4 regions of the Geodermatophilus sp. Leaf369 genome follow, and region 4 is predicted to be linked to each of the others. Evidence: riboswitches for the same ligand, from Rfam matches in the RefSeq annotation. Region 4 holds a riboswitch; each other region holds the start of a gene.

What was found. A riboswitch is a leader RNA that binds a small molecule or an ion and turns the genes downstream of it on or off. The one in region 4 is predicted to bind cyclic di-AMP.
Region 1: it holds a riboswitch for cyclic di-AMP, as region 4 does, so the genes downstream of both, ASG36_RS11825 (C40 family peptidase) here and ASG36_RS19075 (M23 family metallopeptidase) in region 4, are expected to answer to the same signal.
Region 2: it holds a riboswitch for cyclic di-AMP, as region 4 does, so the genes downstream of both, ASG36_RS22015 (hypothetical protein) here and ASG36_RS19075 (M23 family metallopeptidase) in region 4, are expected to answer to the same signal.
Region 3: it holds a riboswitch for cyclic di-AMP, as region 4 does, so the genes downstream of both, ASG36_RS01630 (C40 family peptidase) here and ASG36_RS19075 (M23 family metallopeptidase) in region 4, are expected to answer to the same signal.

Annotation. Positions count from the first base shown of each region.
Region 1 covers NZ_LMQA01000002.1:621,119-626,451, forward strand. Annotated here, with positions in the region: gene ASG36_RS11810 (NAD(P)/FAD-dependent oxidoreductase) at 1-801, opposite strand, end outside; gene ASG36_RS11815 (GNAT family N-acetyltransferase) at 798-1,256, opposite strand; gene ASG36_RS11820 (hypothetical protein) at 1,261-1,779, opposite strand; cyclic di-AMP (ydaO/yuaA leader) riboswitch at 1,981-2,134, shown strand; gene ASG36_RS11825 (C40 family peptidase) at 2,165-3,316, shown strand; gene ASG36_RS11830 (DUF3817 domain-containing protein) at 3,431-3,775, shown strand; gene ASG36_RS11835 (serine hydrolase) at 3,786-5,228, shown strand; gene ASG36_RS11840 (hypothetical protein) at 5,180-5,333, opposite strand, start outside.
Region 2 covers NZ_LMQA01000004.1:1,485-6,817, reverse strand. Annotated here, with positions in the region: gene ASG36_RS16390 (carboxylesterase family protein) at 1-402, opposite strand, end outside; gene ASG36_RS16385 (RNA polymerase sigma factor) at 653-1,816, shown strand; gene ASG36_RS16380 (pentapeptide repeat-containing protein) at 1,884-2,483, shown strand; cyclic di-AMP (ydaO/yuaA leader) riboswitch at 2,599-2,751, shown strand; gene ASG36_RS22015 (hypothetical protein) at 2,776-3,678, shown strand; gene ASG36_RS16370 (hypothetical protein) at 3,730-4,101, opposite strand; gene ASG36_RS16365 (YdiU family protein) at 4,167-5,333, opposite strand, start outside.
Region 3 covers NZ_LMQA01000001.1:334,919-340,251, reverse strand. Annotated here, with positions in the region: gene ASG36_RS01640 (M15 family metallopeptidase) at 1-1,586, shown strand, start outside; gene ASG36_RS01635 (hypothetical protein) at 1,687-2,031, shown strand; cyclic di-AMP (ydaO/yuaA leader) riboswitch at 2,203-2,372, shown strand; gene ASG36_RS01630 (C40 family peptidase) at 2,388-3,545, shown strand; gene ASG36_RS01625 (M48 family metallopeptidase) at 3,595-4,830, shown strand; gene ASG36_RS01620 (glycosyltransferase family 4 protein) at 4,827-5,333, shown strand, end outside.
Region 4 covers NZ_LMQA01000005.1:4,272-9,604, forward strand. Annotated here, with positions in the region: gene ASG36_RS19060 (cytochrome c oxidase subunit I) at 1-84, shown strand, start outside; gene ASG36_RS19065 (copper resistance CopC family protein) at 196-885, shown strand; gene ASG36_RS19070 (cytochrome c oxidase assembly protein) at 1,113-2,990, shown strand; cyclic di-AMP (ydaO/yuaA leader) riboswitch at 3,146-3,295, shown strand; gene ASG36_RS19075 (M23 family metallopeptidase) at 3,522-4,565, shown strand; gene ASG36_RS19080 (M23 family metallopeptidase) at 4,775-5,333, shown strand, end outside.

The DNA.
Region 1 (5,333 bases), on a different contig from region 4:
CGTCGTCCCGTCGTCGTCGGTCCAGTGCACGGTCGCCCCGTCGTCCCGGGTCTCGACGGCGGTGACCGTCGCCCGGGTGGCGAACTCGGCGCCGGCCCGGCGGGCGGAGGCGGCCATGGCGCCGCTGACCGCGCCCATGCCCCCGACCGGCACCCGCCAGAGGCCGGTCCCGTTGCCGACCAGGTGGTAGAGGAAGCAGCGGCCGGCCAGGCCGTCGGCGGCGTGCACGTCGGCGAAGGTGCCGATCAGCCCGTCGGTGAGCGCGACACCCCGGGTGACGTCGTGGTCGAGGTGGTCGGCGACGACGTCGGCGAGCGGGCGTTCGACCAGGTCGCGGTAGAGCTGGGGGTCGCGCAGCCGGGACTCCAGCTCCGCCCGGGTCGGCAGCGGCTCGACGAGGGTGGGGGAGAGGTCCTCGGCCAGCGTGGTCAGCCGGCCGTAGAGGCGCTGCCAGCCGGCCCACTCGGCGTCGGAGCCGGTGAGTGCCCGGAACGAGTCCGGCTCCACCAGCAGCGCCCGGTCATCGAGCAGGGTCGCGGAGTGCACCGACCGGTCGGCCAGGGTGAGGCCGAGGTCCAGGTCGGCGGCGATCCGGTCGGGCAGCAGGCTGACCAGGTAGCTGTAGGCCGAGAGCCGGACGTCGACCCCGGGGAACACCTGCTCGCTGACCGCGGCCCCGCCCACACCGGCCCGGCGTTCGAGCACCAGCACCGAGCGGCCCGCGCGGGCCAGGTAGGCAGCGGCGACCAGGCCGTTGTGCCCGCCCCCCACGACCACGACGTCGTACCGGGCGGCGGTCACGGCAGCTCCTTCTCGTAGTAGCGGGACCACTCGTCGGGCTCGTCCAGGTAGTGGCCGAAGGCCTCGATGGGCCGGTAGCCCGACCGCTCGTAGAGCGCGATCGCCTCGTGCTGGAGCGGGCCGGTCTCCAGGCGCAGCGTGTGCCACCCGCGCTCGGCGGCGGTCGCCTCGAGCCCGGTGAGCACCAGCCGGGACAGTCCTCGACCCCGGGCGGCGGGGACGACGTACATCCGCTTCAGCTCGGCCGCACCGGGCTCCAGCGGGCGCAGCGCCCCGCAGCCGACCGGGGTGCCGTCGTCCTCGCGCAGCAGCAGGACCACCGCGACGTCCTCGGCCGTGGGCGGGGTGCCGGACTCGCCCCGGCCGTCGTACCGCTCGCGCAGCTCGGCCTGCTGGGCGTCGGACAGGGCCTGCACCCGAGGGTCGGCCCAGGTGGTGGCGGTCAACGTCGGCACCCGGTCATCCTGCCCGGTCGACCCGCTGCAGCAGCCCCCAGACCAGGAGCGCCCGGGTGCCGTCGGGCAGGGCCACCACGTCCCGGGTGGGGACGTCGGGGGGCTCGAGGACGGCGCCCTCCACCGCGGCGACGTCGTCGAGCACGTGCTCCCACACGAGGAGGCCGGACGGCGCGGGGGAGCCGGGGCCCCGCACCAGCTGCTCGCGGAGCACCTGCCCGCCCGGCCCGGACACGACCTCCCAGCGCAGCGTCGGCCACAACGGGAGCACCCACTGCCGGACCACGAGCTCGAGGTCCCCCCAGGGACGCGCGGCGGTGCTCTCCGGCGGGCCGAGCACCGCGGCGTGCCGGTCACCCCGCCGGGCCGAGTGCTGCAGCGTCTGCCACCGGGTGTGCGCGGCGTGCGCCTGCGCCCGGGTGGCGCCCAGCCGGGGCAGTGCGGCAGCGACGAGGTCGGGCCGCACGTCGGCCATCCGGCGGAGCAGCACGAGGCAGAACTCGCGGCGCGCCAGTCCCTGCACGGAGGCATCTCCTCACCCGTTGTGAGCGTGTTCACCGGACCCGGGTGCGGAAGTCCACAAAAGGGGTCTCGGCGGTTGTCACGAACGTATTACGCACCTACCGTCGGCCCGTCCGGACGGATCGTTCCGTCGCCTCCCCTGGGTGACACCGACCGGACGCCGCCGAACCGCACGCCCCTCGTGAGCACCACCGGCACCACCGCGCAGCCCCCGCTGCGCACCGAGGAGCAGCGGACCGGGGACCCACCGCAGCACTGGGGTGAAGCACGCACCGACCCACCCAGGGTCGACGTGCCGGGCGAACTTCCCGTCCGAATCCGTCAGCTAACCCGGTAGGCGGCTCGTTGGAAGAAAGGACCACCCGCCGCACATGGCGAGTTCCAGCATGCCCGCGCGTCGCCCCGCCCTCCGGGGGCGTCGCGCTGCGATCACCCTCCTCGCCGCTGCCGGGGTCGTCCTGACCTCCACGCCGGCCCTCGCCGCACCGGACACCACGGACGCGCCGAGCACCTCGTCCGCCCCGGCCGAGCCGACCACCGCCGCCGAGGCCGCCCAGCTCATCGCCGACAAGGGCCACGAGCTCGAGGTCGTCACCGAGGACTTCAACACCGCCCGGGAAGAGCTCCTGCTCGACCAGGCCGCCGCCGACCAGGCCGCCGCCGACGCCGCGGCCGCGCAGAGCGCCTACAGCCAGGCCCAGCAGTCGGTCACCAGCGTGGCGCGCACCGCCTACACCGGCGACACCCAGCTCGGCTCGCTGCAGGCGATGCTGACCAGCGGGTCGGCCAGCGAGTTCGTCGACCGGGTCTCCACCCTCGACGTCCTCGGCGCCCACAACACCGACGTGCTCACCTCGGCGCAGGCCGCCAACGACACTGCCGCGCAGGCCCAGGCCGCCGCGCAGCAGACCGCGGCCGACGCCCAGGCCCAGCTGGACAGCGTGACCGCCCAGCAGGAGTCCCTGAACGCGCAGATCGCCGAGTACCAGGCCGAGTACGCCGCGCTGTCGGCCCAGGAGCAGGCCGCCGCCGCGGCTGCTGCTGCCGCGGCCGCCGCCGCAGCTGCCCCGGCCACCACCGAGAGCAGCGCGTCGTCGTCCTCGTCCTCGTCCTCGAGCAGCTCGGCCAGTGCCCCGGCCGCCAGCTCCTCGGCGTCCGGCGGCAGTGCGGTGACCGCCAACAGCGCCGCCGCGCAGATCGCCGTCGACACCGCCATGGCGCAGCGCGGCGACCCGTACGTGTGGGCCGCCTCCGGGCCGAACAGCTTCGACTGCTCGGGCCTGGTGCAGTACGCCTACGCCGCCGCCGGCATCTCGCTGCCGCACTCCTCGCGGATGCAGGCCTCGATGGGCCAGGCCGTCTCCCGCGCCGACCTGCAGCCCGGTGACCTGATCGCCTTCTACAGCCCGGTCAGCCACATCGGCATCTACATCGGCAACGGCCAGATGGTGCACGCGCCCACCTCGGGTGACGTCGTCAAGGTCGCCAGCATCGACACGATGGGCTCCATCACCGCGATGCGTCGCCTCGCCGGCTGACCCAGCCGACACCTCCCACCGCCCCGGTCACCTGATGGTGACCGGGGCGGTGTGCTGTCGGGAGGTCGGTCACACCCGGGGACCCTCCCGGGCTGCGCGCCGTTGGGACCTGTCGTGAGCGCCCTGACCGAGCCCCGCACCGTTGCCCGCCTCTTCCGCGTCGTCGCGTTGGCCGAGGCGGTGACCTGGGCGCTGCTGCTGGCCGGCATGTTCGTCAAGTGGGTGCTGGGCACCTCCGAGGTCGGCGTCCAGGTGGCCGGGCCGATCCACGGCGCGGTCTTCGTCGGCTACGTGGCGGTGTCGTTCCTGGCCTGGCGGGTGCTGCGCTGGGACCTCCGGACCGCGGCGCTGGCGCTGATCGCCTCGGTCCCGCCGTTCACCACGATCTGGTTCGAGCGCTGGGCCGCCCGCACCGGCCGGCTGCCGCTCGGGGAGACCGTCGCGCGCACGGCTGGCTAGCCTGCGGGACATGGTCGAGCCCACCCCCGTCGCACCCACCACGGCCCGCACCCTGCTGGCCCGCACCGCCCGGGTGCAGCGCGACGGGCGGGCCCCCAGCCTGGTCGCCGGTGTCGTCCGGGACGGCGGGCTGGCGTGGTCGGCCGGCCGCGGGGGCGTCGCCGACCCGCACACCGACGTGCAGTACCGGCTCGGCTCGATCAGCAAGACCGTCACCGCCGTCGTGGTCATGCGGCTGCGCGACGAGGGCCGGCTCGGCCTGGGCGACCCGCTGGAGGCGCACGTCCCCGGCACCCCGTTCGGTGACCGCACGGTCGGCCAGCTGCTCTCGCACCTGGCCGGGGCCTCCAGCGAGAGCCCCGGCGGGTGGTGGGAGCGGGTCCCCGGCGGGTCGTTGGAGGACCTCGCGCTGGCCCCCGAGCACGTGGTGCTCGGTGCGGCCCGCCGCTTCCACTACTCCAACCTCGGCTTCGGCCTGCTCGGTGAGCTCGTCGCCCGGCACCGCGGGACGTCCTGGGCCGAGGCCGTCACCGGGGAGGTGCTCGGCCCCCTGGGGATGAGCCGGACGACGCCGCGACCCTCCGGCGTCGCCGCCCGGGGGAGCGCGGTGCACCCGTGGGCCGACGTCGTCCTGCCCGAGCCCGAGCACGACGCCGGCGTCATGGACGCCGCCGGCCAGCTCTGGGCCACGCTGACCGACCTGGGCCGGTTCGCCGCCTTCCTGCTCGGTGACACCGGTGACGTGCTCTCCCCGGCGACGCTGGCCGAGATGAGCGAGCCGGCCGGGGTGGACTCCTCGTCGGCCGGGTGGTCGGCCTACGGGCTGGGTCTGCAGGTCGTGCGGGCCGACGGCGCGACGCTGGTCGGGCACGGCGGCTCGATGCCCGGCTTCCTCGCCGGGGTGTTCGTGGACCGCGCCGAGCAGACCGGTGCGGTGATGCTGGCCAACACCACGAGCGGGCTGGACCCGCTGGTGCCCGGGCTGCTGGCCGACCTGCGGGCCGCCGAGCCCCGGGTGGTCGAGGCCTGGTCCCCGGAGGCCCCGCCGGTGCCGCTGGCCGATCTCGGCGTCTGGTTCTGGGGCCCGGCGCCGCACGTGCTGCGCGCCCAGGCCGGTGGCCTGCTGCACCTGGGGCCGCTGCCCGGGCGGGGAGGCCGGGCCAGCCGGTTCGCCCGTCGTCCCGACGGCTCGTGGGTCGGCCTGGACGGCTACTACGCGGGGGAGACCCTGCGGATCGCCGCCGACCACCTCGACCTGGCGACCTTCACCTTCACCCGGCAGCCCTACGACCCCGCCGCCCCCGTCCCCGGCGGCGTCGACGAGCGCGGCTGGACCCCCCCCCTGACGAGGAACGCCCTCCCCGTCAGGAGACCTGACGAGGAGGGCGCTTCGTGCAGCAGGGGTCAGGCGCGGTCGAGGGCCGCCAGGGTGGAGTGGGTGGCGAAGCCGTAGGCCAGGTGCGGGACGACGTCGGCCGCCCAGTCGGTGGCCGACCAGGTGCGCGGGTCGCTGATGCCCAGGGCCGCCATCGGGCCGTTGGCCGCGACCAGCGCGCCG
Region 2 (5,333 bases), on a different contig from region 4:
GTACACCGGGAGGTCGCCGGCGCCGGACACGTAGGACCCGCCGTGCAGCCACACCAGCACCGGCAGGTCCTCGCCGGGGACGACGTCGGCGGGGGCGGTCACCGACAGCCGCAGACAGTCCTCGTCGGCCCCGAGGCCGGCGGACAGGCCGGGCAGCACCTGGTCCAGCAGCGGCACCGGCAGCTGCGGGCAGGCGGGCGCGGGCCGGGTCGCGTCGAGCGGCGTGGTCGACGGCGGCTCGGCGACCGGTGCCTGGAAGCGCCCGGCCCGGGCGTACCGGATGCCCGTCGCCCGGAGCACGGCACCGTCCCGCCGGGCCCGCACCGGACCGACCGGGGTGTCGACGACGTGCAGCTCAGCGGCCTGCTGGTCCGGCCCGGTGTCCTGGTGCGGGGAGCTCACGACGGGGCACCCTACGAGCCCCGTCGGCCCCGTCGCACAGTCCGGACACAGGTGTCCACGGGGACGGAAGTGGTTGCATCGTCGAACTCCGGCCCGGAGCGGACTACCATGTCCAGTGAGTCAGGAACGGCGATGCCGCTCCCGCCCCCCACTCCAGCTCCGGCGGTACCCACCGCCCTGCCCGGCCGGCCCCTCCGCGCAGACGCCCCGCGTCGTCGCGATGCCGCATGTTCTGAACGAGAGAGGCGAGATGACCCAGACCGTCGTCGACGAGAACACCCCCGAGACCGCTCCCGCTCCCACCGCGGGTCGAGCCGGAGCCCGCCTGGCGGGCGACCACGTCGAGGCCGTCCAGATCGCCCCCACGGAGACCGACGAGGACACCGACTCGACGGACACCCCGGAGGAGGAGGACAAGAACGCCGCTCCCGCCGGGTCCTTCGAGTGGGACGAGGAGGAGTCGCTCGCGCTGCAGAAGGCGCGCAAGGACGCCGCGATGGCGACCTCGACCGACGCCGTCCGCGCCTACCTCAAGCTGATCGGCCGCGTCGCGCTGCTGACCGCCGAGCAGGAGGTGGACCTGGCCCGCCGGATCGAGGCCGGGCTCTACGCCACCCACAAGCTGGCCGACACCGACACCAAGGTGTCCACGACCATGCGGCGCGACCTGAACTGGATCATCCGGGACGGCGAGCGCGCCAAGAACCACCTGCTCGAGGCCAACCTGCGCCTCGTGGTCTCCCTCGCCAAGCGGTACACCGGCCGCGGCATGGCCTTCCTGGACCTGATCCAGGAGGGCAACCTGGGCCTGATCCGCGCGGTGGAGAAGTTCGACTACACCAAGGGCTTCAAGTTCTCGACCTACGCGACGTGGTGGATCCGCCAGGCGATCACCCGCGCGATGGCCGACCAGGCCCGCACCATCCGCATCCCGGTGCACATGGTCGAGGTCATCAACAAGCTGGGCCGCATACAGCGCGAGATGCTCCAGGAGCTGGGCCGCGAGCCCACCCCGGAGGAGCTGGCCAAGGAGATGGACATCACCCCGGACAAGGTGCTGGAGATCCAGCAGTACGCCCGGGAGCCCATCTCGCTGGACCAGACCATCGGCGACGAGGGCGACAGCCAGCTCGGTGACTTCATCGAGGACTCCGAGGCCGTCGTGGCCGTGGACGCCGTCAGCTACGGCTTCATGCAGGAGCAGCTCACCGGGGTCCTGCAGACCCTGTCCGAGCGCGAGGCCGGCGTCGTCCGGCTGCGCTTCGGCCTCACCGACGGCCAGCCGCGCACGCTGGACGAGATCGGTCAGGTCTACGGCGTGACGCGTGAGCGGATCCGCCAGATCGAGTCCAAGACGATGTCCAAGCTGCGCCACCCCAGCCGCTCGCAGGTCCTGCGCGACTACCTCGACTGAGCAGTTGGCACCTCGCACCACCCGCTCCGGCACCACCGGCCCGAAGGCGCCGGTGGTGCCGTCGCGTGTGGGCACCGTCGACCTGGCCGACGTCGACCTCGAGCAGCTGGTCACCGGCGTCTCGGTGCGCGGGGACGCCGACGAGCTGCACGCCGAGGACGTCGAGGTCGTCGCGGCCCGGTTCGCCGACCTGCGGCTGATCGGGGGCCGGCTGGGCCGGGCCCGGTTCACCGACCTGGAGGTCGAGGCCTGCGACCTCTCCGGGCTGGACCTGGGCGAGGCGCAGTGGCAGCGGGTCGCGGTCGGGGAGAGCCGGCTCGCCGGGGTGTCGCTGGCCGGCGCCGGGCTGCGCGACGTGGCGTTCACGCAGGTGCGCGGCGCCCGTCTCGACGCCCGGTTCGCCACCCTGCGGGCGGTCCGGTTCACCGGCTGCGACCTCACCGAGGCCGATCTCACCGCCGCCTCCCTCGACGGCGTGGAGTTCGTCGACTGCCGGCTCGCCCAGGCCCGGTTCGCCCAGGCCACCCTGGTGCGCACCTCGTTCACCGGCTGCGACCTCTCGGCCGTGCAGGGCGTCACCGGGCTGCGGGACGGCGTCGTGGACGCAGCGACCCTGACGACGCTGGCGCCCGCGCTGGCCGCGGCGGCGGGCATCGCCGTCCGCTGACGTCGTGCGCGAGCACCGTCACCTGACGAAAACGCGCGTCGGCATTGGCAGGAGCCGGTGCCCCGGCTACCGTGGCCGGGTCCGACCGACCGTCACGTCCCCACCCGGGGAGCCCGGTCGGACGCCGCTGAGTCGCCTTCGGGCGAGCCGGGGACCCACCGATCCACTGGGGTGAATCCCGCGCTCCGGACCTCCGTCCGGTGTGCAGGTAGGGCTGCTTCCGCCCGAACCCGTCAGCTGACCTGGTAGGCGGCACGTCGGAAGACACCTGCCCCACGGAGCCACCGCACCCATGGAACCCTGCTCCACCTCGAGCACCACCCGCACGGGATCGACCGCCTCCGGGCGTGGTCGCGCCACCGGCACCGCGTTCCGGATCGCCGCCCTCCGCCGCCGCCCGAGCCTGTACCTCGGCGTCGTCGCTGCCGGCGCGCTGATCGCCAACGTCGTGCTCTCCTCCGCTCCGGCCGAGCAGGCCGACGCGTCGGCCGCCGCCTCCCAGCCGGCCAGCGTCGCCCAGCAGCTGGGCCTCAGCGCCGACCCCGCCTCGCTGGACACCGAGCGCAGCATCGCCGCCCTCCAGGACATGGCCGCCAGCCGCAGCACCCGCGAGGACCAGCAGACCGCCGCGCAGCAGGTCCAGGCCGCCGCCGACCAGGCCGTGCTGGACGCGCAGGCCGCCGAGGCCGCAGCTGCCGCCGCTGCCCAGGCCGAAGCGGCCGCTGCCGCCGAGGCCGAGGCTGCTGCCGCCGCCGAGGCCGCCGCGTCGTCCCCGTCCTCGTCCTCCGCCGGGTCGGGCGCGGTCACCGCGTCCTCGTCGACCTCGGCCAGCTCGGTCGCCCGGATCTCCAACACCTCCGGCCCGGTGGCCTCCTCGGTGCGGGCCGCCGCCGACGCCGTGGTGAGCAACGTGCCCGGCGCCGGGAGCATCACCCTGGGCGGCACCCGGCCCAGCGCCACCGACCCCGGCGGCCACCCGTCGGGCAGGGCGCTGGACTACATGGTGATGACCGATCAGAGCCTCGGTGACGCGATCGTGGCCTACCACATCGCGCACTGGGACGAGCTCGGCGTGGACTACCTGATCTACGAGCAGCGCTACCTCGGGTCGCCCAACGGCTCCTGGTCGATGATGGAGGACCGCGGCGGCACGACCGCGAACCACTTCGACCACGTGCACGTGAACTACCGCTGACCCAGCGCGCCCCGGGCCCGTCCTCCTCGTGGGGGCGGGCCCGGCTGCGTCTCAGCGCACCACGTGCAGCGGGTACGGCGGTGGCGGGAGCGGTCTCCGCCGCGGGCCGGTGACCCGGTCGATCGCCCGCCGCCAGGCCGGACGGCGGCCCTCCAGAGCAGTGATCCGCTCCTCGAGGGCGACCAGCCCGACGGTGGGGGAGGGCGCGGCGCCCAGGTGCGCCAGCTCGGTGGACAGCGCCCCGATGAGCTGCGCGGTCGCCGCACCGGTCAGGTGCACCGTGCCCACGCAGGTGCTCTCCCGCCAGACGCTGAGGTTCACCACCCCGAGCTCGGGGTGGTGGGTGACCCGGACCCCGCGGCCCAGGCCGCGGCGGTCCAGCACCCAGCCACCGGGACGGTGGGTCTGCGGGGAGGCCGTCATGGGGGAACGGTCCTGGTCGGGGGCCCGTCCGTCAACCGCAGCAGCCCCACCGGCCTCGCCGGGGGTCAGGTGCCGCAGTAGGTGGTGTACGCGCCGAAGTCGGTCGGGGCCGGCTCGGTGTACCGCTCGTCCCCGGGCCGGACGTCGAACGGCGAGGTCACTGCAGCGACCAGCCGGGTGAACGGCTCGAGGTCGCCGTCGGTGGCTGCCACGAGGGCCTCCTCGACCAGGTGGTTGCGCGGGACGACCGCGGGGTTGACCCGGTCCATCGCGTCGGCGTCCGGACCGACAGCGCGCCAGCGGGCCAGCCACTCGTCGATCGCGGCCAGGTCGAGCACCAGCTCGCGCACCGGCTCCACGTCCCCGCGGGCGGCCTGCCCCAGGGCCCGGAAGAAGGTGGTGTGATCGGGGTGGGCGGCCTGGAGCAGCGCCTGGAGGTCTCGGACCAGCGGGCCGGCGACGTCGTCGGCCAGGCCGGCGGGCAGCCCGGTCTTGGCCCGCATGCGCCCGGCCCAGGCAGCCTCGTAGGCGGGCACGAACCGCTCCAGGGCGGGGACGGCCAGGGCGATCGCCTGCTCCTGGTCGGCGTGCAGCAGGGGGAGCAGTGCCTCGGCGAGCCGGGCCAGATTCCACTGCAGGACCAGCGGCTGGTTGCCGTACCGGTAGCGGCCGCCGGAGTCGATCGAGCTGAAGGAGGCGTCGGCGTCGTGGGCCTCCATGAACGCACACGGGCCGTAGTCGATGGTCTCGCCGGAGATCGTGGTGTTGTCGGTGTTCATCACCCCGTGCACGAAGCCCACGGCCATCCAGCTCGCGACCAGCTCGGCCTGCGCGGCGACGACGGCCTCGAAGAGCGCCAGGTACGGCTGCTCGGCGTCGGCGGCCTCCGGGTGGTGCCGGGCGATGGCGTGGTCGGCCAGCCGGCGCAGCAGGTCGACGTCGTCCAGGGCGCGGGCGTACTGGAAGCTGCCCACCCGCAGGTGGCTGCTGGCGACCCGGGTGAGCACGGCACCGGGCAGCATCGTCTCCCGGGCGACGTCCCGGCCGGTGGCGGTGACGGCCAGCGCGCGGGTGGTGGGGATCCCCAGGGCGTGCATGGCCTCGCTGACGACGTACTCGCGCAGCATCGGGCCGACCGCGGCCAGGCCGTCGCCGCCGCGGGCGACCGGGGTGCGCCCGGACCCCTTGAGGTGCAGGTCGCGGACGGTGCCGTCGGGGGTGGTGAGCTCGCC
Region 3 (5,333 bases), on a different contig from region 4:
AGCTCACCGACCTGCAGACCCGGGCCGCGGAGGTGCAGGGCGACCTGCAGGAACGCCAGGCCGCCGTGGCTGCCGCCCAGACCGAGCTCGCCCGGGCCCAGCAGGCCGCGGACGCCGCCGCGACCCGGGTGGCCGCTGCCGAGACGGCCCTGGCGACCGAGCAGGTCGCCGTCGGCCGCTACGCCGCCGCCGTCTACCGGGACGGCGGCGCCCCGACGGCGCTCTCCCTGTTGCTGTCGGGCAGCGACCCCGGCGACGTCGTGGCGGCGATGGGCTACCTGGACCTCGTCGACGACGCCGCCGACGACGTGCTCACCGCGGCTGCCGCCCAGCGGCAGGCCGCGCTGGCCGAGCAGGCAGCCGCCGACCAGGCCCTGGCCGGCAGTGCGGCCCAGGCCGACCAGGTCGCGGCCCAGGTGGGCGAGCTGGAGGCCGCGGCGTCGGCGGTGACCGCGGACCTGGACCGGGCCCTGGGCGCGGTGGACCGCCAGCTGGCGCAGCTGCAGGCCGAACAGGTGGAGGTCAACGCCCGGACGGCGGCCAACTGGCAGGCCTACGTCGACTCGCTCACCGCGGCCGGGGTCGCCCTGCCGCCGGCGGCCGCCCTGCAGGACCCGGCGGCCGGCGTTCCCGCGGGGCTGGCGCCGGTGGGCGGCTCGACCGGGGCGGCCCAGCCCGGGGCCGCGCAGCTGCCCCGCCAGCCCAGCTCGCTGCTGGTGCTGCCGGCCGAGACGGTCGCCGCGGTCAGCACCGCGATGGGCGCTCTCGGCCTGCCCTACGCGCCGGGCACGGCGGGCCCGGCGTCCTACGACTGCGGGTCTCTCGTCCAGGCCTCCTACGCCGCCGGCGGGATCGCGCTGCCGGCGACGCAGGGCGAGTTGTTCGCCACGACCACGCCGGTGGCCACGGCCGACGTGCTGCCCGGCGACCTGGTCTTCCTGGGGACGGCGGAGTCCGGTCTGGGCCACGTGGGGATCGCCCTGGACCCGCAGACCATGCTCGCCGCCGACGGACGGGCCGGTGCCGTGGTGGTCCGCTCGGTGCCCGTCGACCAGCTGCTCGGGATCGGCCGACCCAGCCTGCCGCCCCGGGCGGCGGTCGCCGTGCCGGGCGCCACGGCCGGTGCGCTGCCGGTGGAGTGCGGCAACTCCCTCTACCCGGCCAGCTACGACGGCAGCCGGTCGTGGGGCGGCTACCCCAACGGGCTGATCCCGCCCTCGGCGCTGTGTCCCCTGGGCGTGGCCGGCCACGCGCTGCGGTGTGACGCCGCGGCGGCCTGGCGGGCCCTGTCGGCGGCCTTCGCCGGCCGGTTCGGCAGCCCGCTGTGCATCACCGACTCCTACCGCGGCTACGCCGCGCAGGTGACGCTCTACGGCCAGAAGCCGGCGCTGGCGGCGGTGCCCGGCACGAGCAACCACGGGTGGGGCCTGGCGGTCGACCTGTGCGGCGGCGTGGAGTCCTACGGGACGGCGCAGTACGCCTGGATGGTGGGCAACGCCGGGCGCTTCGGCTTCGTGCACCCGACCTGGGCCGACCAGGGCAACGGCCGCGAGGAGCCCTGGCACTGGGAGTTCGCCGGGACCTGAGCGGGCGGGTGTGCACCTGCGCACCCGGAAATGTCGGTGGGGACACCTAGCGTCCGCGGCGACGGACCGACCGGTCCTGCGACCGCCGCCAGGAGGCACCGTGCTCATCGACTGCGACACCTGCACCGTCCGAGGCCAGGGGTGCGACGACTGCGTCGTCACCGTGCTGCTCGGGGCCCCGCCGGGGTGGCGGGGGAGCGACCCGACCGTGGTGCCGATGACCCGGCGGCCGGCGGTGGGCCACCCCCGGGAGGACGTGGTGGCCGACCTGGGCAGCGCCTGGGTGTCCGGGCCGACCGACACGCCCGGCGGGTCCGGTTCTCCCGCTCTCGGGGTGGTCGTGGAGCTCGACGACGTCGAGCGTCGCGCGGTCCGGGCGTTGGCAGAGGTTGGACTGGTCCCGCCACTGCGGCACCAACCCCCGACGAGGCGCGAGGTCGGCTGAGTGGGGGCACGCCGCGCTCCCGTCGAGCTGGGCAGAACGTGCCGAAGCAGAGCGGTCCGAAATGGCACCTCCTGTGCGTTCGGGGTCCGGATCGACCTCTCCACGGAGGTCCCCGGCGTCGATACGGTGGGGTCGTCCGGTCGGCTGGACGTCGCCCCACCGGGTGACACCGACCGGTCACCGCCGAACTGCCCACCCTCCGGGGCGGGCGGACCGGGGACCCACCGCAGCACTGGGGTGAGTTCTCCGCGGGCGCCACGAACGGTGGTGCGTGCGGGGATAGGGCGTCGTCTTCCTGCCCGAACCCGTCAGCTAACCCGGTAGGCGGTCGAGGAGGATGAGGAGCACGCGCACACGTGTCGTCCCACCGCACCGCCCGAGGACCGATCCCGTCCTCGACCACCCGCCCGCACATCCCCGCGGCGTTGATCGTCCCGGCGCTCCCCGACCTGCCGACCGGTCCGCGGCGCACCCGTCTCTCCGGTCGCCTCGGCCGCGGGATGCTGCTCGGCGCCGTCGCCGGGCTGACCCTCACCGTCCTGCCGGGCACCGCCTACGCGGCGCCGGGTGACCCGGGCACCGCTGCCACCGGGGCCACCGGGTCCACCACCGAGGCCACCACCCCCGAGCAGGCCACCGCACTGGTCGCCGAGGCCAACCACCAGCTCGAGGTCGTCACCGAGCAGGTCAACGACGCACAGGTGCAGCTCGCCGACCACCAGGCCGCCGCAGCCTCCGCCGCGCAGGCCGTCACCGCCGCGCAGACCCAGTTGGCCACGCTCAGCACCCAGCTCGACACGGTCGCCCGCAGTGCGTACACGACCAACCCCTCCAGCTTCAGCGCGCTGATGACCAGCAGCTCACCCGAGGACTTCCTGGCCCAGGTCAGCACCCTGGACGTCATCGCCGGGCACACCAACGACCTGGTCACCCAGGTCGCCGCGGCCGGCCGCACCGCGACCGAGGCGCAGACCGCCGCCGACCAGGCCGCCGCCACCGCGCAGCAGGCCCTGGACACCGTCACCGCCCAGCAGGCCGACCTGCAGGAGCAGATCGCGGCCTACCAGGCGCAGTACGCGGCCCTGACCGCCGCGCAGCAGCAGGTCGTCGTGACCGCGCACAGCGGCCCCGAGGTGGAGGCACCGGCGACCGTGGTCGCCGACGGCGCCGCGGCGCAGACGATCGTGGACACCGCGATGGCCCAGCGCGGCGACCCCTACGTGTGGGGTGCCGGCGGCCCGAGCAGCTTCGACTGCTCCGGCCTGACGTCCTACGCCTACGCCGCCGCCGGCATCTCCCTGCCGCACTCCAGCGCGGCCCAGGCGCGGATGGGCAGCCCGGTCGCCCGCGGGGACCTGCAGCCCGGTGACCTCGTGTACTTCTACAGCCCGGTCAGCCACATCGGGATCTACATCGGCAACGGGATGATGGTGCACGCCCCCACCTCCGGTGACGTGGTCAAGGTCGGCAGCGTGGACATGTCCGGCTACGCAGGAGCGCGCCGGCTCGTCTGAGGCGCGGCACCGACGGGGACGCACAGCCGGGCTTCCTAGGATCACCGGCGTGGGTCCCCGTCGTCGTGCCCTGCTCACCGCTGCCGTCCTCGGCGTCGCCCTGGTGGTGGTGCTGTGGGTGCGGATCCCGTGGGCGGCCACCCCCGAGGTCACCGACCCCACCGGCGGGCTGACCGCCGACCAGCTCTCCCGCGCCGACGCCTTCGTCGGGGCCCTGCGGCCGGCGTCGCTGGCGAACCTGGCGCTGGGCCTCCTCGTCGCCGGGGTCCTGGGTCTGACCCCGCTGGGCGCCCGGCTGGTCACCGCCGTGGCGCGCCCGCTCGGCGGCGGCTGGGTGTGGCGGGTGCTCCTGGGCACCGTGGCGCTGACCGTGGTGGGCAGGCTGGTCTCCCTCCCGCTGTCGGCCTACGGCGAGGTGGTCCGGCACCGGTACGGCCTGTCCACCCGCAGCTGGCCGCTGTGGGCCCGGGACGTCGCGGTGGACACCGGGATCACCGCGGGACTCACCGCGCTCGGCATGCTGCTGCTGGTCGGGCTCGCCCGCCGGGCGCCCCGCACCTGGTGGGCCTGGGCCGGGGCGGGTGCGGCCGGGCTGGTCGTGGCCGGGTCGTTCCTCTACCCGGTGGTCATCGAGCCGGCGTTCAACTCCTTCACCCCGTTGCCGGCCTCCCAGCTGCGCACCGACCTGCTCGACCTGGCCGAGCAGTCCGGCTCCCCGGTGCAGGACGTGCTGGTCGCCGATGCCAGCCGGCGCACCACCGCGCTCAACGCCTACGTCTCCGGGTTCGGCTCGACGCGACGGATCGTCGTCTACGACACCCTGCTCACCGAGCTCCCCGACGCCGAGATCGAGTCCATCGCGGCGCACGAGCTGGGCCACGTGGCCACCGACGACGTGCTCACCGGCACCCTGGTCGGCGCGCTGGGGGCCGGGGCCGGGGTCGCGCTGCTCGGCTGGCTGCTCGGCTCGGCCCCGCTGCTGCGCCGGGCCGGTGCCGACGGGCCGGGCGACCCCCGGGTGGTGCCGCTGGTGCTGTTCCTCGTGGCGGCCGCGACCCTGCTGTCGACGCCGGTGCAGAACGGGGTGTCCCGCCAGCTGGAGGCCCGCGCCGACCAGCACGCGCTGGACCTCACCGACGACCCGGCCGCCTTCGAGGACGTGATGCGCCGCCTGGCGGTCGCCAACCTCAACCAGCCCGACCCGCCGGCGGCCTGGCAGTGGTTCTTCGGCTCGCACCCCACCACCGCCCAGCGGGTCGCCGCGGCCCAGGACTGGCGTCCGTGACCCGGGTGCTGGTCGTCACCAACGACTTCCCGCCCCGGCAGGGTGGCATCCAGACGTTCGTGGCCGCGCTGCTGGACCGGCTGCCGGCCGCGGACCTGGTGGTGTTGGCCTCCACGTCCCCCGGGGCCGCCGAGCACGACGCCACGCTGCCCTACCGGGTGGTCCGGATGCCCACGGCGATGCTGCTCCCGACCCGCGGCGCGGCCCGGGCGGCACAGCGGCTGGCCCGGGAGCACCGGGCGGAGACCGTGGTCTTCGGCGCCGCGGCACCGCTCGGGCTGCTCGCCCCGGGGCTGCGCCGGGCCGGGGTGCGCCGGCTGGTCGGGATCACCCACGGGCACGAGACCGGGTGGGTGAGGCTCCCCGTCGCCCGCCGGCTGCTGCAGCGGATCGCCGGTGGCCTGGACCTGCTCACCTACATCTCCGGGTACACCCACGACCGGCTCGCCCCCGCCGTCGCCGGTCGTACGTCGATGGCCCAGCTGTCCCCGGGCGTCGACGTC
Region 4 (5,333 bases):
GGCAAGAAGCACGGGCCCTACGCCAGTGAACTGCTCGAGGGCACCGGCGCCCGACAGGGTGCCAACGACCCCGACCCGACCTGACCTGACACCACGGGGGAACCACAGGTCGCCAGCTGGCGACTAGACGAGGGGATCGCCGAGGCGGTCCCCGAGCACCCCGCAGCCCACCAGCCCAGGAGCCACCCTGTGACCGTGCAGTACACCACCCGAGCCCTGAGCCCCCGCAGCCTCCAGGCAGATCAGGGCGCATGGGGGTCTGGCACCAGAAGAACGTCGCTGCGTGCAGCGGTGGTCGTGGCATCGGTGCTGTTCGCTGTTCTGCTCGGGGCGCCCTCCGCGCAGGCGCACAGCGACCTGGAGTCCGCCAGCCCCGCGGTCGACGGCACCGTCGAGGAGGCCCCCGGCGCCTTGGAGCTCACCTTCACCGACGGGGTGCAGCCCGGGTTCGCCCAGATCGCGGTCCTGGACCCCAGCGGCACCGACGTGACCGATGGTGAACCCACCGTGCAGGGCGATGTCGTGACCCAGCCGGTCTCGATGGGTGGCGGCGGTGCCTACGGGGTCTCCTACCGGATCGTGTCCGCCGACGGCCACACCATCCAAGGCACCTACGGCTTCACCTTCACCCCAGCGGCGGTCACCGCCGACCCCGCCGACCCCACTCCCGCCGAAAGCACGGCCCCCCCGAGTGCGGACTCGACGCCGGCTGCATCGACACCGACCACGCCGAGCGCGGCCACACCGGCTGTTGATGAAGCAGCCCAGACAGGCGATTCAGGGGGCATCTCGGTGGCCACGATGATTGGTCTGGCCATCCTGGCGATCCTGCTGATCATCAGCTTCACCCTCGCGCGCCGCCGCCGGCTCAGTCACAAGGCGTGAGCGCCGGCCCCGACGAGGCACCGCACGGGTCAGCGGCGGGCGAAAGGCAACCCGCGCGGGCGGGACGAGCAGAACCTGCCGACCCCGGGGCGGCGCCGGCACCAGCGGACGCCCATTCAGCAGAGATGTCCTCAGGGGACGTCATGGTGGTCGCCCCCGCTGTGTCCACGCGGCGGCAGCGGGGGTGGCCGATGCCGGCGGGACCGGTCATCACACTCAGCGCTCTGATGATCGGGGTCGGCACGACCCTGGCGCTGTTGTGGGCGTCGGGTTCCCTCGTCGCCGAGGCGCTGCCCGGGATACCGGCCACCTCGGCCGCGGTCACCTGGGCCATCCCAGTGACCCGGGTCGTGGGCGACCTGGCGGCGGTAGCGACAGCGGGGTGCCTGATGGCCGCTGCGCTACTGGCCCCCGGGCACCGGCAGATGAGTGTCGCGGGTTACCGCTGGACACGGATGGCGACCTGGCCGGCAGCCGTGTGGCTGCTCAGCTCGATCCTGGTGGCACCCCTGCAGCTGGCGGATTTTCTGGGCACCGACCTGGCGTCGGTGAGCGCACGCGGCCTGTTCTCCTTCACCACGACCATCCCGCAAGGCCAGGCCCAAGCCGCAGTAGCGGTCTTGACCCTCGTCCTGGTCATCGGGTCCCGGCTGGTGCTCACCACAGCAGGCAGCGCGGCGCTGCTCCTCATCGCTTTGCTCGCCAGCCTCCCCCCGGTGTTCACCGGACACGCCGCCGGATCGGGCAGTCACCAGGCCGCGATCTCCGGTCTGGCGCTGCATGTACTCGGGGTGCTCGCCTGGGCCGGCGGGGTGCTCTCCCTGATCCTCATCCGCCGGGTGCCCATCGCCGCCTTGCAGGTGGCAGTGACCCGGTTCAGCGCGGTTGCACCGCTGCTCGTGCTGCTCGTCGCCCTCAGTGGTGTGCTCACAGCCGCGACGCGGCTGACCGGCGTCGCTGATCTGGTTGACACCGACTACGGCCGACAGGTCGTGATCAAGACAGCTGCGCTGCTGGCGTTGGGCGGGCTGGGGTGGGCCCACCGGCGCCGGACCCTCCCCAGCCTGGCCCGGGGAGACCACCGTGCCTTCCGCCGCTTGGCGATCAGCGAAGTGCTCGTCTTCGCAGCGACGATCGGTGTCGCGGTGTCCCTGTCGCGCACCCCTACCCCGCAAACCACGCCAAATCCGGGGGAGGAGGAGGGGAGCGCCTTCGACGCTCTGGGTTTCCCTCTCCCACCCAACCCCACCCCAGGACAGTGGTGGACCCAACTGTGGCAGCCCTACCCCGATCCGCTGTTCCCTGTCCTGATCGCCGGCGCGGTGGTGGCGTACGTGTGGGCAGTGCGCAGGAGGACCCAGGCCGGGCAGTCGTGGCCTTCCTGGCGCACTGCACTCCTACTGGGCGGTGCCACCGTGCTCCTGGTGGCAACGACCAGCGGGCTTGCTCGCTACGCCCTGGTCTCTGCACCCGCCCACGCCCTGCAGTACCTCCTGCTCGGCCTGCTCGGGCCAGCGTTGGTTCTCCGGGCAGCACCGGGTCAGCTGCTCACCGACCACCTCGACCGTCGATCACCCGCGACGGAACCAGTGATGGATGACAACCGGGGGGCCGCCCAGTGGCTGGAGGCCATCACCTCCAGCCGCGCCGCCCTCGTCCTGCGCCGGCCCGCACCAGCCCTGGCCCTCTTCGTGGTCGTTGTCTACCTGGGGTACACCGGCCCCGTGCTGGAGATCGTCATGCGATCCCACGCCGCCCACGTGGTGTCTGTGATCGCGACCTTCACCGCGGGCATGGTGCTCGTGCGGTCCTGGTTCGACAGCGACATCCCCCGCAAGCTGCGGGGGTGGTGGATCGCGGGCTGGACCACCATCCACGTGCTCGTCTCGGTTGCTTTGCTGACCTGGCCCACCGCGCTGGCGGAGGGCTGGTGGACCGAGATCGACCCGGCGTGGCGCCCTTCTGCACTCACCGACCAACGACATGCCGCCGTGGTGTTCCTACTGGTGGGGCTGATGACAGCCGGAGCGATCGCGGTCTGGGCACTGGCTCGAGCGTCGCGCTCACCGAGTCCGGTGCTGCAGGCAGAAAACTCGGACTCCTGACCAGGCGGCTACGCCACGCTGAGCCATCAGGACCCGACCCTGTGCGACAACACGACGCCGGGGGATACAGGCGGTCGTGACCGGAACGTGACCTCTACTAGTCAAGCTAGTAGCTTGATGGCGTCTGCTCAGGCCACGCGCCCTTCCTGGGTCCTTGGGCAGACCCGCCTAATCGTCGCCTGACCTCTGCGGGTCAGTCGGCGGGCCGGGGACCCATGTGTTCCTGGGGTGAATCTGCCACCGCGCAGTAGGGCTCCTTCCAGCCCGAACCCGTCAGCTAACTCGGTCGGTGGAAGGAAGAACGGAGCCCGCTGCACTGTGGCGACCCTGCACGACCCTCCCCAGAAGCTCAGCCCCCTCCACGGCGCCCGCAGCACGCGGGGCGCCCGCAGCTTGAGACCACGGGGGCGTCCGGCTGTCCTGGCCCTGCTCTGGGCTCTCGCCGCGACCGCAGGTCCCGGCATCGCATCAGCGGCACCGGCAGAGCCCACGGACAGCGCGGCAGCCCCGTCCCCGGGAACGTCCGCCGGCGTGCCCGGTGAGGAGACTGCCCCGCAGGAGGCGGCGCGTCTGGAGAGCCTGCTTGAGGCAGCCCAGCAACGGCTGGACCAGGCCACCGTCGAGGCCGAATCGACGGTCGAGCTGACCCGACTGGCCGCCCTGGAGCTGGACACAGCGACCGCCGCCGCCGCAGCGGCGTCTGCAGCAGCCCAGACCGCCCAGGCGGCGACGGACCAGGCGCAGAGCGAGGTGGCCGCCGCAGGGAGGGCGGCGTTCATGAGCTCGGGTGACCTCGCCCAGGCTGGGCTCCTGCTGGAGGCCGATGATCCCGAGGACCTTCTGGCCCGCGCCACCACGCTGGCGCTGCTGGCTGATGACCGCGCCGAAGACATCAGCGCATTGGAGGAGGTCCAGGGACAGCAGGAGACGGCCGATGCGAGCGCTCAGGAAGCCGTCCTGCGCCAGCAGGAGGCGCTGGGTGCAGCCCAGCAGGCCGATGCTGATGCCGCAGCCAGATTGGCTGAGGCTCAGCAGGGCTACGCAGCAGCATCCGCGGAGCGCGCTGCCCTTCAAGAGCAGCTGCAGGTTGCCCAGGTCGCAGCCCTCACCGAACAGGGCGTGGATGATCCCGAATCGGTCGTCGCCGCCGGTCAGGCCGCGGTGGCCGCCTCGGGCGGTGAGCTGGTGGCCGGCCAAGTCACGTCCTGTTATGGAGCGCGGTGGGGCACCAACCACAACGGCATCGACATCGCTGCCCCGATCGGCACGCCCATCTACGCCCCCGAGGGGGGCGTCGTCCTGAACGCCGGACCGGCCAACGGGTTCGGGCTCGCTGTCTACATCCAGCACTCCGACGGCACCATCACCCTCTACGGACACATCAACCAGTTCTTCGTCACCGCCGGTCAGGTGGTCGAGGCGGGGGAGCTCATCGCCGAGGTCGGTAACCGGGGCCAATCCACTGGCCCGCACCTGCACATCGAGACCCATGTGGGTGGCCTCTATGCCACCCGCACCAATCCGGCTCCATGGCTCGCCCAGCGTGGCATCACCTTGGGGGGTCGCTGCGCTTGACCATCAGTCGCGCGGCCAGCAGTGCCGACCGAGGTCCAGCCGGTGACCGACCCGGGTGACCCGTTCGGGGTGAGGACTCAAGGACGCCACCACGCCGGCCGTTAGTACTACGACAGGTAGTTGTCGTATCCGCTGGAGGCCAGGGCATCGTGAGCACTGCAACACCCCCACCCCGTGAAGATCACGGCCTGGGCCGTCGGCGACCTCGGGTGGGCGTGGCGGTCGGCGTGCTGGTGATCGCCTTGACCTGGTCGGCCGGGCCGGCGCAGGCGGCACCGCTCAACCCCAGCGACACCGAGATCTCGGCCGCCCAGGACGAGCAGGACGCCGCGGCCGCCGAGGTCGGACGTCTGGCTGCCACCATCGCCGACGCCCAGGCCCAACTCGAGCAGACCAACGCCGTCGCTGCCGCCGCCGCGGATGCCCAACTCGTCGCCGAGGCCGACCTGCTCCGCGCCCAGGAGGCCGCGGTCGTGGCTGCGGTGGAGCTGGAGGCGGCCACGCTAGCCACGCAGACAGCGCGAACGGCGGTGGGGGACCTTGGTGCCGAGACGTACATGCGTGCCGGGGACCTGGGCGGGATCAGCGCCCTGCTCGCCGCCGAAGGACCCTCGCAGATGCTGCAGCAGGCCGTCACTCTGGAGTACCTGGCCGCTGACCGGGTCAGCCTGCTGGAGGACCTGGAGACCGCTCAGCTGCGACAGGCCAATGCGACGTCACTGGCCGATGCAGCGGTCGAGGACAGCGCCGACGCGCAGGCCGCCGCAA